Regions from separate parts of the Neobacillus sp. D3-1R genome, predicted to be linked through region 3. Evidence: riboswitches for the same ligand, from Rfam matches in the RefSeq annotation. Region 3 holds a riboswitch; each other region holds the start of a gene.

The links. A riboswitch is a leader RNA that binds a small molecule or an ion and turns the genes downstream of it on or off. The one in region 3 is predicted to bind cyclic di-GMP.
Region 1: linked by a shared signal. The riboswitch ahead of ACSBPO_RS20470 (S-layer homology domain-containing protein) and the one ahead of ACSBPO_RS04195 (EAL domain-containing protein) in region 3 are both predicted to bind cyclic di-GMP.
Region 2: linked by a shared signal. The riboswitch ahead of ACSBPO_RS19600 (DUF5317 domain-containing protein) and the one ahead of ACSBPO_RS04195 (EAL domain-containing protein) in region 3 are both predicted to bind cyclic di-GMP.

What each region holds. Positions count from the first base shown of each region.
Region 1 is NZ_CP197471.1:4,021,363-4,026,282, reverse strand. Features, by position in the region: gene ACSBPO_RS20485 (hypothetical protein) at 1-25, opposite strand, end outside; gene ACSBPO_RS20480 (hypothetical protein) at 493-1,380, shown strand; gene ACSBPO_RS20475 (hypothetical protein) at 1,419-2,927, shown strand; cyclic di-GMP riboswitch class I at 3,382-3,465, shown strand; gene ACSBPO_RS20470 (S-layer homology domain-containing protein) at 3,610-4,704, shown strand.
Region 2 is NZ_CP197471.1:3,822,743-3,827,662, forward strand. Features, by position in the region: gene ACSBPO_RS19595 (ABC transporter permease) at 371-1,354, shown strand; cyclic di-GMP riboswitch class I at 1,600-1,691, shown strand; gene ACSBPO_RS19600 (DUF5317 domain-containing protein) at 2,018-2,548, shown strand; gene ACSBPO_RS19605 (bifunctional diguanylate cyclase/phosphohydrolase) at 2,558-4,381, shown strand; gene ACSBPO_RS19610 (PDZ domain-containing protein) at 4,461-4,920, opposite strand, start outside.
Region 3 is NZ_CP197471.1:852,555-857,474, reverse strand. Features, by position in the region: gene ACSBPO_RS04195 (EAL domain-containing protein) at 1-2,459, opposite strand, end outside; cyclic di-GMP riboswitch class I at 2,546-2,664, opposite strand; gene ACSBPO_RS04190 (sigma-70 family RNA polymerase sigma factor) at 2,870-3,397, shown strand; gene ACSBPO_RS04185 (hypothetical protein) at 3,387-4,304, shown strand; gene ACSBPO_RS04180 (DUF4257 domain-containing protein) at 4,357-4,668, opposite strand; gene ybaK (Cys-tRNA(Pro) deacylase) at 4,869-4,920, opposite strand, start outside.

The DNA.
Region 1 (4,920 bases), 1.5 Mb from region 3:
TAAAACCCTTTTTTGACATCTTCATAAATTACTCCTTCATAAAAAATAGTAAGCACTTTCTTTCGTGCCTATAAAATTATACCATTTTTTACATACTTTTCCATTAAAATCTTTGAAGCGTGCGGTTCTTGTGCTTCATTCGTTGAAGCATGGGGACGGTTCTTATGCTTCATTGATAATAGTAAGTTGAAATTTTCAGGGAGGTGTAGCAATCCCTTATATAGTCATTGGCTCTATTAAAAAGTAATGTTGAGTTTCTATTACAATTAGCAATTAGATAGCTATTTCTTTTCTTGCCATTTAATTATTTCTCAAAAAGAGGACCTCTATTGGACAGTTTGGAGTGAAACCGAAGTCAGGGCCAAATGTATCAAAATACTCTAGGCGAAAAGAAGGGTTTCTTTCAGAAAAAGTACAAACACGGTCACAAAAATGGAGAACATCACGAATCCTGTCCACAGATGATTCTAAATAATGGAAGGAGGTGAAAACGTGCAATTTAGGCATTTTCTTCTATCAGGTCTAATGGTTGGGGCAGCCCTATTATTACCGAACAATGCCTTTGCTGAAAAGAATGATCATAGTGGACAGGAGAATTCTCAAAAAACTTCCGTATTAACTGAGGTATCAGAAAAAATGGAAGAGGTCCAAACTAAAGTTCAGACAAAAGCTGAAAATGCAAAATCTATGAAAAATACACCAGTTGAACCTGCCTCAAAGCCTAAAGCTGAGATAAAGGAGCAGCCGATAAAAGCTTCCTCTCACAAAGCGGCTGAAACTCTCGAAAATTTACCCGAGAAAGCGAAAGGGAACCTTCAATCTGTGATAAAAAAGACTGTAAAAGACATTAAGTCTCCTGGGCTTGAACAAGTTGAAGTGGTAAAGAAGCATGTTAAAGGGGTAATAAAGAATAAAAAAGCTTCCCAAAAGAAAGCTGGAAATTCTACCTTAGATTCTTTACACAACACGGATACAGTTGGAACTAATATTCAAACAGAGGATGTCGTTCAACAGACAAAATCTCAAGGCAAATCCCTTTTGGCATCTCAAAAAGAAAGCAAACCTAAGACTCTTGTATCAGAAGAGGATCATGAGAAAAAGGTTCCAACTAGTAAAAGAGAGGTACCAGAGGCCGATCAAGCACCAACTCCTACCCAACGTACGAACAGTACGGGGGGAACGTCGCATGATCGAGCAGGTCATGGATTGAGCACAGTTAGCTTTTTTGATAAATGGTTCGAATGGAATAAGTTTTATGAAATAGAGCTTATTCAGCCTTTTCTTTCTCGAAAGGCGTTCATGAATAATCAATGGGTTAATGCACCACCTGCACCGCCACCAAAAGAAGCTCCTTTTTATAAAAATGTAAACCGCTGCTAACGCCGCTGGAACATAACCTAAAAGGAGCGAATTAAATCATGAAACATTACTTAAACACAAATAAAGTTGCTAAATCCCTTGTTGTTGCTGGAGCATTATCAATCGGAGTATTAGTTGGAGGACATTTTACGCAAGCTGCTGGTCTTGATAAAGCTAATGTTGAACATAACAATCATGTGAAAACTGAAATTAGCGTAAAAGCAAATGTTAAGGCGAAGCCAATCGTAAAAAACCAAACTGAAGAAACGGTTCAAGCAAAAGATGAAGTGGAAGTAACGGTAGATCTTAAAGAAGAAAAAGTAAGCAAGTCACAGGCTTATTTACATGCCAGTGAAACAGCAAAAAAACATGCTGCACCTAATGCTGCTGTTCATGGAACAAAAGCAGAAGTGGTTACGGATAAAGTAGAAACTGAAGAACCAGTAGTTGTAGAGGAAGAAGCGACAACTCAACAACCTGCAACAGAAGAAGCTGCGGTTGAAGCAGAAGTGACTACTGAACAAGCAGCAGATGTAGAAGCAACTACCGAAACCGAAGAAACAGCGGAAGTTGCTGGTGATGTAGTGGCACAAACAGAAGAAGTAGAAGCAGCTGATGAAGTAGAAGCTGCAACAAATGTTGAAACAGATGCAACAGTAGAAGTAGAAGATAATCAAGCTACCAACGAAGATTCAGAATCTGATTCTGATTCAGAGAAGAAAGTAAACCTTGATACAAATGCCGTTGTAAAAACAAAAGATGATGAAGAAGCAGCTGTTTCTGAAGAAAAAGAGGACGATGCTGAGAAAATAAATCCATCTGCGGCTAACAAGGCGAAATCTCAAGCTAGTGTACATGCAAGTGCAAATGCAAAAGCACATGCTGCAGCAAACTCTGCCGTATTAGCAAGTGAAGTTGTAACGGAAGAGGCTCCTGAGGTAACACCAGAAGTTGAAACAGAAGTTGGGACAGACGTAGCTGTAGAACCAGTAACTGAACAAACTACTGATACAGTAACTGAAGTAACACCAGAAGTAGAGGCAGACGATGCGACTGAAGTAGTAACAGAAGGAACTACTGAAGTAGAAGTTGAGGCACCAACAGAAGAAGAAGCTGCAGTAGAAGCTACAGATGCAGCGGCTGAAGTAACAACACAAGCAGACAATACTGTTGAAGTATCTACAGATGAAGAAACTGCAACATCAGATGGAGTACCAGCACCAACAGAAGAAGAAGCAGCAACAACAGAAGAAGTAACAGCAACAACTGAAGTAGAAACAACAACTGAAGTAGAGACAGCTACAGAAGGTACTGTTGAAGCATCAGATGTAGTTGTTGAAGATGCAACTGAAGAAGTTGTAGCTTTAGACGAAGAAAGCACTGAAGAGGTAAATCCTTCTACAGCTAACAAAGTAAAAGCTCAGGCTAGTGTAAAAGCTAACGTACAAGCAACAACTCATGCAGCTGCAAACTCTGCAGTATTAGCTAAGGCTGAAGTAACAGAAGAAGTTACAGCAGAACCAACAACTGAAGAAAAAGCTGTTGATACTATTACTACACAAGAATAATTCAACCTTGTGTAAAGAGAAGAAACCGAGGAATAACGTCCTCGGTTTTTCTTTTTCAAAAATAACAAAAAAAGTCCTTCCTTAAAAGAAAGGAAGGAAATAAATTTTGGGCTTACCAACCCTATATTAATAAGAAAATAAAACGATACAAAATAATACTTCAAAATCCCTGCTAGTCCTTTTCGTACGATCATTCCTATAGGACTCATAAAAGGACCTTCCTTATATAAATGAAAGTAAGGAATAAAGTAGGCTTACCAGACCTACTATATGAATACGTCGCACCACTCCAATATTTGAGGATAAAAGAGTTTTGTAATATAAATGATATATTTGAAATATAAAAACTATCCCCATAAAACAGTTTGAAAGTTTTATTTTAGATAATAAAAAACCATTGTCATATTTTGTTAGACAACTATATAATGAAATAAACTTAATCTTCTTTTATTTACAACGATAACGGCAAACCCAATGAAAGTTGGGGACGCAAAGTCACAGATCTAAGGCTAAATGCTATGATGGCTGGATTACCGAACTGAAAGCAAGTTAGCATGGCCTATCTAACTCCTTTTTTCACGTTATGTTGAAAAGAGGAGTTTTTTATTTTTAAACACCCAAAGGAGGGAAGAGGTAATCTCAAGTAACCTGAAAAAAATCCCATTATCAAAAAGGAGAAATTATGAAAAAGTCACTTTCGATTGTTGTCATTTTAGGAATCATCGTCTCATTCTTACTTCCAACTCCATCTGCGTTTGCCAAAACTTCTTTTATCGATGTTCAAGAACAATTTTGGGCTTCTGCAGAAATTGAATATCTTAAAGATTTTCAAATCATTAACGGCTATCCAGATGGATCATTCAAACCTAACAATACCATTACACGAGCACAAGCTGCGATTATGCTCAAGAGAGCTTTTCAATTAGATACATCATCCGTTGAAAATCCAAATTTTGAGGATGTCAAAACCACTTATCATGCTTATAAGGAAATTGCAGCCGTTGTCGAAGCTGGTTTTATCGAAAAAGGTGAATTTTTCAGACCTAATGATAATTTAACTCGTGGGGAAATGGCTAAAATTTTGGTCAATGCTTATCAGTTAAAAGGTACATACACGCAAGAAATTAAAGATGTATCAACAGACTTATTACCTTATGTCAGTGCCTTAGCTGCAAATGGAATAACGGATATTTATGATGACCAGACCTTTAAACCAAACGATCCAGTGAAAAGAGCCCATTTCTCGGTATTTTTTTCAAGAGCTCTTAACCCTAACTTTAGAGCTGAGTATTCCGTTTTAAAACTGATTCTTCCACAGTTACAATTTGATATGGGTGTCGATGAGGTAAAGCAGCTAATGAAAGATTATACATTAGTAAATGAAACAGAGCTCCCATTCGAATTTACTGATTATCAGCTTACCTACTCAGCCAACGTTTCGGGTTATTCTGAAAATGAACAATTTGTTTTAAGCTTTAAAAATAATCAATTTCATAGTCTACTTATCAATATTGATAATAGGAATCTGAAAAACAAGCCAACAGCAGAACAGTTGGATGCAGAGTTTACTAAGTATTCTACTTTTTACAAGGCTTATGTTGGTTCTCCATTAAAGGTAGACGTAACGACACCGGATCCAATCGTTTTTTATAGTAAATTAGCAACTTACGAAGGTAAATACACTGAGGAATGCAAATTGTACGTTCAAGGCTATGATTTTAGAGAAGATCAAGAAGGTTATATGACTTCATATATGTTTCTTGTTAAGAAAAAATAAATAAGAAAAGAGTCAGGTAAAAACATAGGACGGGTAATGGAATAAGCATCATTTAAAACAAAAAGCTCAGAGCGTATAATCTCTGAGCTTTTTGTTTTTTATTTAGGCTGTTTTCGTATAGTTTGTGGTTTTCGTAAAAATCCCTAAAGCCGGATTTTTACAGGCTCTCTTAAAAAGAGATTAGCTCTTTTCTTCATTTTCTATGAGTTTCAACAC
Region 2 (4,920 bases), 1.7 Mb from region 3:
TTATCTCACCTATTTGTTGGCCAATTTTTACAAAATTATATCATAATTAACTTTTTCAAAATACTTATTTATGAAAACAAAACAGTGGTTAATATTACCAATACAATAGGAGTTTGGTCTTATAATACTTTTCAAGAAAAATAATCGCGGATAGATGTGGATAACACTATAAAGCCAAAGGTTATCCACGATTTAGTTGTAGATAACTATTCACAATAGTTGATAAGTTTTTAAAAATTTCAATTTCATTTCATTTATCCTGTGGATAAGAGGAAAATTTATATTTTTTGAAAAGTCAGACTCCAGCAGGAATAAAGTCCTGAATAGAGAATAAATATTTAATCATTCATTGGGACTTAGGAGGATTTTAATGGCGCTTAGGAATTATATTGTGAGGCGAATTTTTCAAGCTATTCCACTATTGTTTATTATTTCCGTTCTTTCTTATTTATTAATGGCCTTAGCCCCCGGGGACGTGTTAGCGTTATTTGAAGACCCCGGTGCTACACATGCAGCAACTATGCTGCAACGGGAACGAGTTCTCGAGAGGCTAGGTTTAGATGTTCCTATCCATATGCAATATTTTAATTGGATCAAAGGGATATTGTTGGATGCTAATTTTGGCTATTCCTTTTTAGATGGCCAGCCTGTTTTCCATAAGATTGTCGAAAGAATTCCAGCTACCCTTTGGCTTACCGGTACGGCTTTAGTTATTTCCTTAATCATTGCCATTCCTATTGGCGTCTATTCGGCTGTAAAACGAAACTCATTTGTTGATTTACTATTTTCCTTTTACTCTTATCTTGGAATTTCTTCACCTGCGTTCTTCGTTGCTCTAATCGGGATTCTCTTTTTCAGCTTAAAATTAGGTTGGGTTCCTGTCAGCGGAATGCGTGAAGTGTATGACCATTTTAGTTTAGTCGATCGAATCAAGCATCTTATCCTGCCTGCCACAGTCCTTTCATTTGGCATGGTTGCAGGAAATACCCGCTTTATCCGTTCTAGTATGTTAGAAGTGATTAATCAAGATTATATCCGTACCGCACGTGCAAAAGGAGTTTCAGAGTTCAAGGTTATTTTTAAACATTCGCTTCGAAATGCTTTGCTACCGATTATCACCATTGTTGCGATGCAATTGCCAATCATTGTGGGCGGAGCCTTTATTATTGAGCAAATTTTTGGATGGCCAGGCCTAGGGCGTCTAGCCATAACCGCTGTATTCATGAGGGATTATCCTCTTATTATGGGAACGACTATGCTAGTGGCGGTAGCCGTGATCATATGTAACTTGTTCGCGGATATTATGTATGCCGTTATAGACCCGAGGATTCGGTTTCAGAAGCGGGAAATGTAATAAAGCGAAGACCATTCATACCAGAGGGAGCACCCTCTCATGAATGGTCTTTTTTAATGACAATATTTGTCGAAAAATTTAGGTAATTCACCTACAAAATTTTACAATATTTTTCATATACAAATATTACTATCATTTTATAGCGACTTTTGTCCTAGATAAAAAGAACTATTATGTAACTTATTAGGTCTTTTCGTAAAACCAGGTAGGGTTTTGAAGTTTTATAGATTACTTCATCTTATTAATTAAGTTAAGGGCAAACTATCTGAAAAGGTAGGACGCAAAGCTATAGGGGCTTAAGTATTATTCATTCATACAATGCCAGCCAGCTGCCAATAGGCGCCCGGAACTTATTATAAAAATAATAACGAAAGGGGGCCGCCGCTTATGTTAAAAACCTTACTCTTTAAATTAAAGAAATTATCAATCATGCACACTTGGAAACTAGATTTTTAATATTTGGACAAGCATCTATTATATTTAAAAATTTAATTTAAAGGGAGATTCATAAAAATGAAATATAAAGTAATAATGTTCTTATTATTTGCTACCATGTTCGTTTTGACTGCTGTTTCTGGATATAAATTAGATTAATCGTTAAGCGTATGAGATTTAGGGTTGGGCCGGGATACTCTCCCGGCTTTTCTTCAAAGGGGGGTATTTATGTTTATCGATAGTTTATTAGTTGGGTTGGTTGTTGGGAAGATCCGTGGGGGAAACTTTAAATCATTTTTAGATATGAGAGTAAAAAATGCTTATTTAATCATATTTGCCTTTTTAACGCAATTTCTCGTTATCTATTTTTATTCCAAAGCACTTCTCTTTGCTGTCACACTCAGTTATTTGATCTTATTTATATTTTCCATCTTTAATCGTCACCTTACAGGGTTAATTTATATTGCGATTGGAATGGCTTTGAATTTAATCGTGATGGTAGCTAATGGCGGAAGAATGCCAGTGGATCCGCATGCGGCAGGCTTGCTTGCACCTGAAGATTTACCTGCCCTTCTTGCCGGTGAATACGGAAAACATATTGCGATTTCAGACCACACGTTGTTTAACTTTTTAGGAGATATCTTTTACCTCCAAGCGCCCTATCCACATCCGATTATTATTAGTCTCGGAGATATTGTGATTAGTATCGGCGTGTTCCTTTTTATCCAAAAAACAATGGTTAAAAAACATATTAATTAGGGTGGTACGATGGACAAGAAAAGCGCAATACCATTAAATATATATTTTGTTTCTTGTATTCTAGGCTATTTATTCTTATTTTTTCATTTTTCATATGATATCAGTCTCCACCTTTGGGTGGTTATCACGACCTTTGCTTTTCTTGCTGCCTTTTTTGACACTAACCCAATCGTCCTCCCTTCTGGGGAAAACATGGCGTTAGTGATGCCGTTATTTTTCACAGTAAGTACCATTTACGGAGAATTCGCCATGCTGGCTGTCGCAGCCTTTATGTGTACCATCCTGTGTATTTCCATTCCGAAGAAGTCCAAATCCCATATCTTTAACTCGGTACAATACTCGATTGCAAGCTTATGCGGATTGAAGGTTTATTTAGCACTTGGCGGAGAAACTGGGGGTCTCGATTTAAGCACAAGCCTCCCTTTTTTAGGCTATAGCGTTGTTTATTTCTGTTTAAACGTTATTCTACTCGTCACCTATTTAGTGATAGCAGGCAGAGGGACAACGAAGGAATTATTGCAGGTGTTTGTGGAGAAAAAGAATGTTTTAACCTATTTTACGATTATGTCATTCGGATTACTGATGGTCACTGTCTACCAGCAGCAAGGTCTGACTGGTTTAATGCTCATGAGCTTGATCATGTGGGCATTAGGCGTTTCCTATCGCAATTATTATAAGATGTTTGATCATTTCAGAGATTTATCGACAAAGGATGAACTGACCGGTCTTTATAATCATCGCTATTTCCAAGAAAGCTTAAAGGAACAAGTTGAGACGAAAGAACTTGTTTCATTGCTACTATTAGATTTAGATTATTTTAAGACGTATAATGATTTATTTGGTCATCCAAAAGGAGATCAATTATTAAAAGAAATCGCCATGTTATTATCATTAGATTGCCCGAAAATCGGTACGATTTGCCGATATGGCGGCGAAGAATTTGCCATTATCCTTCCTAATATTGATTCAAACGAAGCCATTGAAATTGCGGAAAAGATTAGAACAAGAGTATCCAATCATCCATTTAGCGGAAAAGAACATATGCCTGGAAAAACAGTCACCGTTTCCATTGGGGTATCCACCTACCCGCATACAGCTGAACACAAAGATAGCTTGATCATGCACGCCGACCAAGCTCTTTATAAAATAAAATATACAAGTCGAAATAAGGTTCATCTTTACTCCTCTGTTATTGATGAATTAAAAACAAGCTTTACTTTTGAAAATAAAGAGGAAGATGTGTTACAAACGATCAAAACCTTCTTAACGATTATTAACTCAAAGGATCGGTATACTTACGCCCACACCGAACGAATTATGGAATATGCAGAAAAGTTAGCCAAGAATTTGGGGCTTCCTGAAGATGAAGTCAAGACGGTCCGTTATGCCGCTTTATTACATGATATCGGGAAAGTAGAAGTCCCAACAGATGTCTTGAATAAACAATCCAAACTGACGAATGAAGAATGGGAAACGATTAAAATGCATGTCATTTGGGGAGAAGAGATGGTGAAGCCCATCAAAGAACTGTCTCAATGTCTGCCGATTATCAGACACCACCACGAACGATATGATGGTAGAGGTTACCCTGATAACTTAAAAGGTGATAATATCCCATTACTTGCAAGAATTTTGACTGTTGTCGATAGCTTTGATGCGATGACGACCAATCGTCCATACCAAAAGGTGAAAAGCTTTAAAGATGCCTGTGAAGAGTTAGTCAAATGCAAAGGAACACAGTTTGACCCCGATATCGTTGATCCATTCATTAAAGTAATTTCGGAAACCCACCCAGAGCAATTTTATCAAGCGCCTTTAACGAAGGCGATGTAAAATACGAAAAGCGCAAGCGCCTTGGTAAGCGATGTTCTTAAAACAGAAAAAAACAGCCATTTGATTGGCTGTTTTTTTATTATACCGCTTCATTCCCTCGCTTTTTTTCATCGACAACGAATAACACACCGAGTTCATGATGCTCCCCTTCAAATAATGCCCGTTGGACAAAACGAATTTGCCCATTCGTATCAATTACTTCTAGTTTACAATGAGCACGATTTCGCTGCAGAGCTTCGTAAAAGGCTTGTTCATTATAAACTGAAGTTCCGTTCACCTTTGTAATTAATTCTCCAACCTGCAGAGCCATTTTTTCCGCGGGAGATTGCGGCAGGATTCCAAGAATCATGACACCATGATTTCGTTTTGAAAAATAAAATGGCATATTCTCCTCAGACAGTCTTTGTCTTAGAGTTAACGTTTCTCTTCCGATCATTGCCAAAGCGATCACCGCAATGGTCGCAAGAGGGATCCAATAACCAATAGAAGCAAGTAATAAGGTAAGAACCCCTAAGGTGATGATACGTTTTCCAAGCAGT
Region 3 (4,920 bases):
CCAGTTCCAAAATCATCTATCGCGACTTTTACCCCAAGTTGCTTTAATTCTTGAATTATCCCGATAGCCATTTCCACATTCATTGTCATGCTTTCAGTTATTTCCAGCTCAAGGTACTGTGGATCAAGCCCCGTTTCTTCTAAAATTCTACATACCATCGAAATTAGATTTGCTTGAAAAAACTGGCGTATCGAGAGGTTGACCGAAATCACTAAGGATGGCCAGCCGTTATTTTGCCAAATAACATTCTGTTCACATGCTGTTTTAATGACCCATTCCCCAATTGGAACGATTAAACCTGTTTCTTCCGCAACTGGGATAAAGCGATTTGGTGGGATACTGCCTAGTTCTGGATGATTCCAACGGATTAAAGCCTCAACTCCACAAATTTGATTAGTTACTAAATCCACTTGCGGCTGATAGTGGAGAACAAATTCATCACGTTCTAATGATTTACGAAGGTTTTGTTCTAAAACAAGCTGATCATTTAAAACTTTTTCTTGTGTGAGTTGATAAAATTGGTATGTATTTTTCCCTTGACGTTTTGCATCATACATAGCTATATCTGCATTACGAATTAAAGTTTCAGGATCATGACCATGAGTAGGAAACAAACTTATTCCAATACTCGGTGTAATCACGACTTCATGCCCCTTCAATCGGAATGGACGTGATAAAGCCTTAAGGATTCGCTTTGCGACAAACTCTGTTTCTTCCTTTGTCGATTCTTCAAGAAGGATCAGAAATTCATCTCCTCCTTGGCGTCCAATAAAATCCTTTCGACGTAAACTATATTTCAAGCGATTAGCTACTTTTTGCAGCAATAAGTCCCCAATACTGTGACCCAGCGAATCATTGATGACTTTAAAGCGATCTAAATCTAAAAATAGTAAACTCGCTTCTATCCTTTTTCCAGCTATTTCTTCTAATGTATGTTCAAATCTCTTTTTAAAAAGACGTCTATTCGGGAGACCCGTTAATGGGTCATGGTAAGCCATGTGGTTAATCGTATCTTCTGCTTTGTAATGTAAAATAGCCAATTTAGCCAGATAGGTTGCTTTTTCAATGAGCTTTAATTCTGCCTCTGTTGGTAATGCAGGTTGGTTAAAATAGATAGCAAAGGTTCCTAATACCATATCCTGATTATCTAGGATTGGGGATGACCAGCAAGATACTAACTGATATTTTTGAGGGATATCTCGGTATCTTGTCCATAATGCATCCTTACTAATATCCTCTACGATTACCATCTTCTTATAGTGCGCTGAAGAACCGCAAGAACCTGCACGAGGTCCGATAGATATACCATTTAATGCTTCCATATAACCCTTTGGTAGATTAGGAGCAGAGCCAATATGAAGTCTTGACTTGCTTTCATCGGCCAGCAGAATCGAACAGCGTCCTCCGTTTGATAGCTTTTCAATCATATAAATGATTTCATCGAAAACTTTCGTGATGAGTGCACCTTTAGCGATCATCTCCAGCACCTTAGTCTGTCCGTCTAAAAGGAGTTGAGCTTTATTATTTTCGGTAACATCCTTGATAATACTGAATACCCCGACAATCTGACCATTCGTGTAAATCGGCATATTCTTTACACTTAAATCTAGTCTTTCGCCTTTTTTATTGTACATAGCTGTTTCATATTCTAATGGATTCCCTGCCTTAACTTGTTCAAAAAATTCAACAACCCTTTCTATATCTTCCGGAATGAGAAGATCTTGAAAGGACATGGATAACAATTCCTCTTCAGAGTAACCGGAGCACATTTCTGATTCGGGATTTACACTTGTAAAACGCCCTTCTAAATCAAAGCTTAAAACCGCATCCGTATTATGTACAAACAATGATTTATAACGTTGTTCACTTTCAATTAATAAGGACTCCATTTTTTGGCGTTGTGTAATGTCTCGGGCAATTCCCGTCACTCCCACAATATTTTCATCCACAATAAGGGGGACAGCCGTGACATTGAACTCCATCTGTTCACCTTTACTATTAAAAATAGACATTTTAAAGGTTTCTCTATTCCCTTTTAAAGCGCTATAAAACTTTTCGTTAGCAAAATTTCTTTCTTTTCGGGGTACTGTTTGGAGGAAATTAGTATCAATGAGATCATTCCAATTAAAACCTGTTAACTGCTCTACTGTTGGATTGGCATTGATAAAATTCCCGTCCTTATCAAGGAAAAAAATAATATCAGGATTATAATGAAAAAGGGAGTGAAGTTGTTTTCTACTCCATTCGTGATGTTGAATTAATTTTTGATATTTTGTATCCGTTTCTATTAAATGGTCGTTAGCTTTTATATATTTTCTGATAAAAATAGCAAGGATGAGGATAGCTGTTAATGATATTCCACCAATTAACCCTTCGTTTTGTTTCCAAATCAAGTGTCCAAAAAATTCTACAAAGGCTAATACAATTAAAACTAGTATGATATACTTCGACAACTTCATTACAGCACCTCTTTACTCTAGAACAGTATGTATCTAAAAAAAACTATTCCAAAAGGAATAGTCATCACTAAAAATTTACGATGCTATTCGGCAACCCGGCGATCATGGCTGATGATGAAATCAACTGTGTGTTCTTATTTCATCGGTAACTTTAGACCCGTAGCTTTGCGTCCCAAACTTTCGTATTGGTTTGCCTTTTTCAAAATAGGAATATGTAACTAATTTTTAATTATTTTAACAGTTAATTGGCATGAAATAAATAGATTCTTCAAATTTAACAGTGGGAATAATTAACAGTTTGCAAGTATAATCATTCATAGACTCCTAGCCTAAAAAACTTTTAATAAAAATAAGCCAAATAGAATAGCTTACCGTCTAATGGTTGTATAAAACGTCAAAAACTGGAGGTCATGACCATTAATCACTTAGTCAAGAAAGCTCAAAAAGGAAACGAAAAGGCTTTTTTAACCCTTTTCCAACAGTATGAAGAAGATATATATAGAACAGCATTTGTGTATGTTAAGAATCAAAATGATGCTCTTGATATTGTTCAGGAAACGGCTTATCGCTCATTTAGTAAAATAAGCACCCTAAAAAACCCGGAATATTTTAAAACTTGGTTAATCAAAATCACCATTAATGCCGCTCTTGATTTTTTAAGAAAGGAAAAGAAGGTCATTCATTTGAAACCTGAAACATCAGAGTTCATTCCTACCCCTGAGGTAGACCTTTCTCTTTCCATTACGCTTAAGGATGTCATGGAAAACTTAACGGAAAAAGAAAAAAGTGTCATTCTCTTAAAATATTATTACAATCATACCTTTGCTGAAATCTCAAGTATTCTCGAGCTTCCATTAGGAACTGTAAAATCCGTCATCTATCGTGCACTCGAAAAACTTCGTACTCATTTAAAGGAGGAAGATATTTGTGAGAACTAATCTGAAAGAAGAAATGAGCAAAATTGAAATTCCAAATGAACTTCATAATAGAGTAGTTTTAGGTGTAACAAGAGCAAAATTAGAGAAAAGGCCAAATGTCCTTTTCACAAGAAAAAGAATATTTGCAGCTGCAGCAGTTGTGATTATTTTAGGGTCATCCATCACTCTCGGTTCTTCCCAAATAGCAGGTGCAGTAGAATCGTTTATCACTCGGATTTTTGGTTCGGAACAAGAATTGAAGCAAAGTTTTCCAAATGCAAGTGGTGAAGATTTGAATCAATTTGAAAAACATCTGGAATTAGCCAGTGCCAATCTGACTGCTGAAGAATTTCGTGATTATAGTCAGTTGCAAAAAGAGGCTGCAAAATTAGTGAAAAAAATGACTGTGACAGAAAATGGCCAAGTTATTCAAAAACCGGAGGAATTAACTGCTTCAGAACAAAATAGACTAGATGAAATCAGTCAGCAATTACAGAAATATGAAGCAAGGTTAGATGCTATAACAACCCATACAGTTGAAGAAGCTCAAAAAATGGTGGATTATCCGATTAACAAACCAGCGTTTGTTCCAGAAGGTTATCAATTAATAAACAGCACTGCCCATTCAGATGAGGAGCAACCTGGAAAAAAACCGATTGTCGTATTCGAGTATCAGAAAGGGGAATTTGGATTTAGAACCTTCCAGCAATCACTAGATCAAGAGGATGATTTAGATAGACGTTCTTTTGAACACTCTGATTCTTATTTATTGAAGGGCTATAAAATGGATTTCCACTACTCAGATGGAACTAACGTTCAAGGGATGAGACTTATGAGCGAAAACCAAAACTTTAAAATTGTTATCGTGGCAGACATTTTATCTAAAGAAGAGATGGAAAAGATTTTGCTATCCATGGTATCAGAATAAAAAAAATACAAGAAGCAACCCCTTTCTATATTAGGAAGGGGTTTTCAAGTTATCAACTTTCGTTTGTCTGATCTTTCGGGTTACCGGAAATAGGGTCTGTACGAAAAACCTCCAACCCCTTTAAGAAAGCATCCCCACCAATACCAGCCAGAATCGATATAAAGATAATTCTAAATAATGAGTCTGTATCAGCTGATATGACGAGAACCACGGCTGTAAAAGCCCCCATAAATACTTCCTCTAGAAATCCCAAATAGATAAATTTTTTGGTTTTTCTAGGGATAATGATTTTCCCCCTTTTTCTCACATGACCCAAAATACCAACCAGTCCACCAATCAGTAAAGCGAAGGCAATGTTTCTCATCCATCTTCACACTCCTAAAGCCGAGATTTTTGTTGCGACCTTAGGTAAAATCTTGGTGTATTTCCATTATATAGAATTTAATCATAAGTTAGTATGAATAAATATACCGAATTTTCTGATATATATTAGTAGGACATGTTTACTACCTTATGAGCGATAGCTAATACAATTCGTACTTTTCGCTCAGGCGGTAATAGCTTTTATACATCCTTTGCAAGGTCTACAATGGAAGCCTCGGTCACTTTTTCCAAG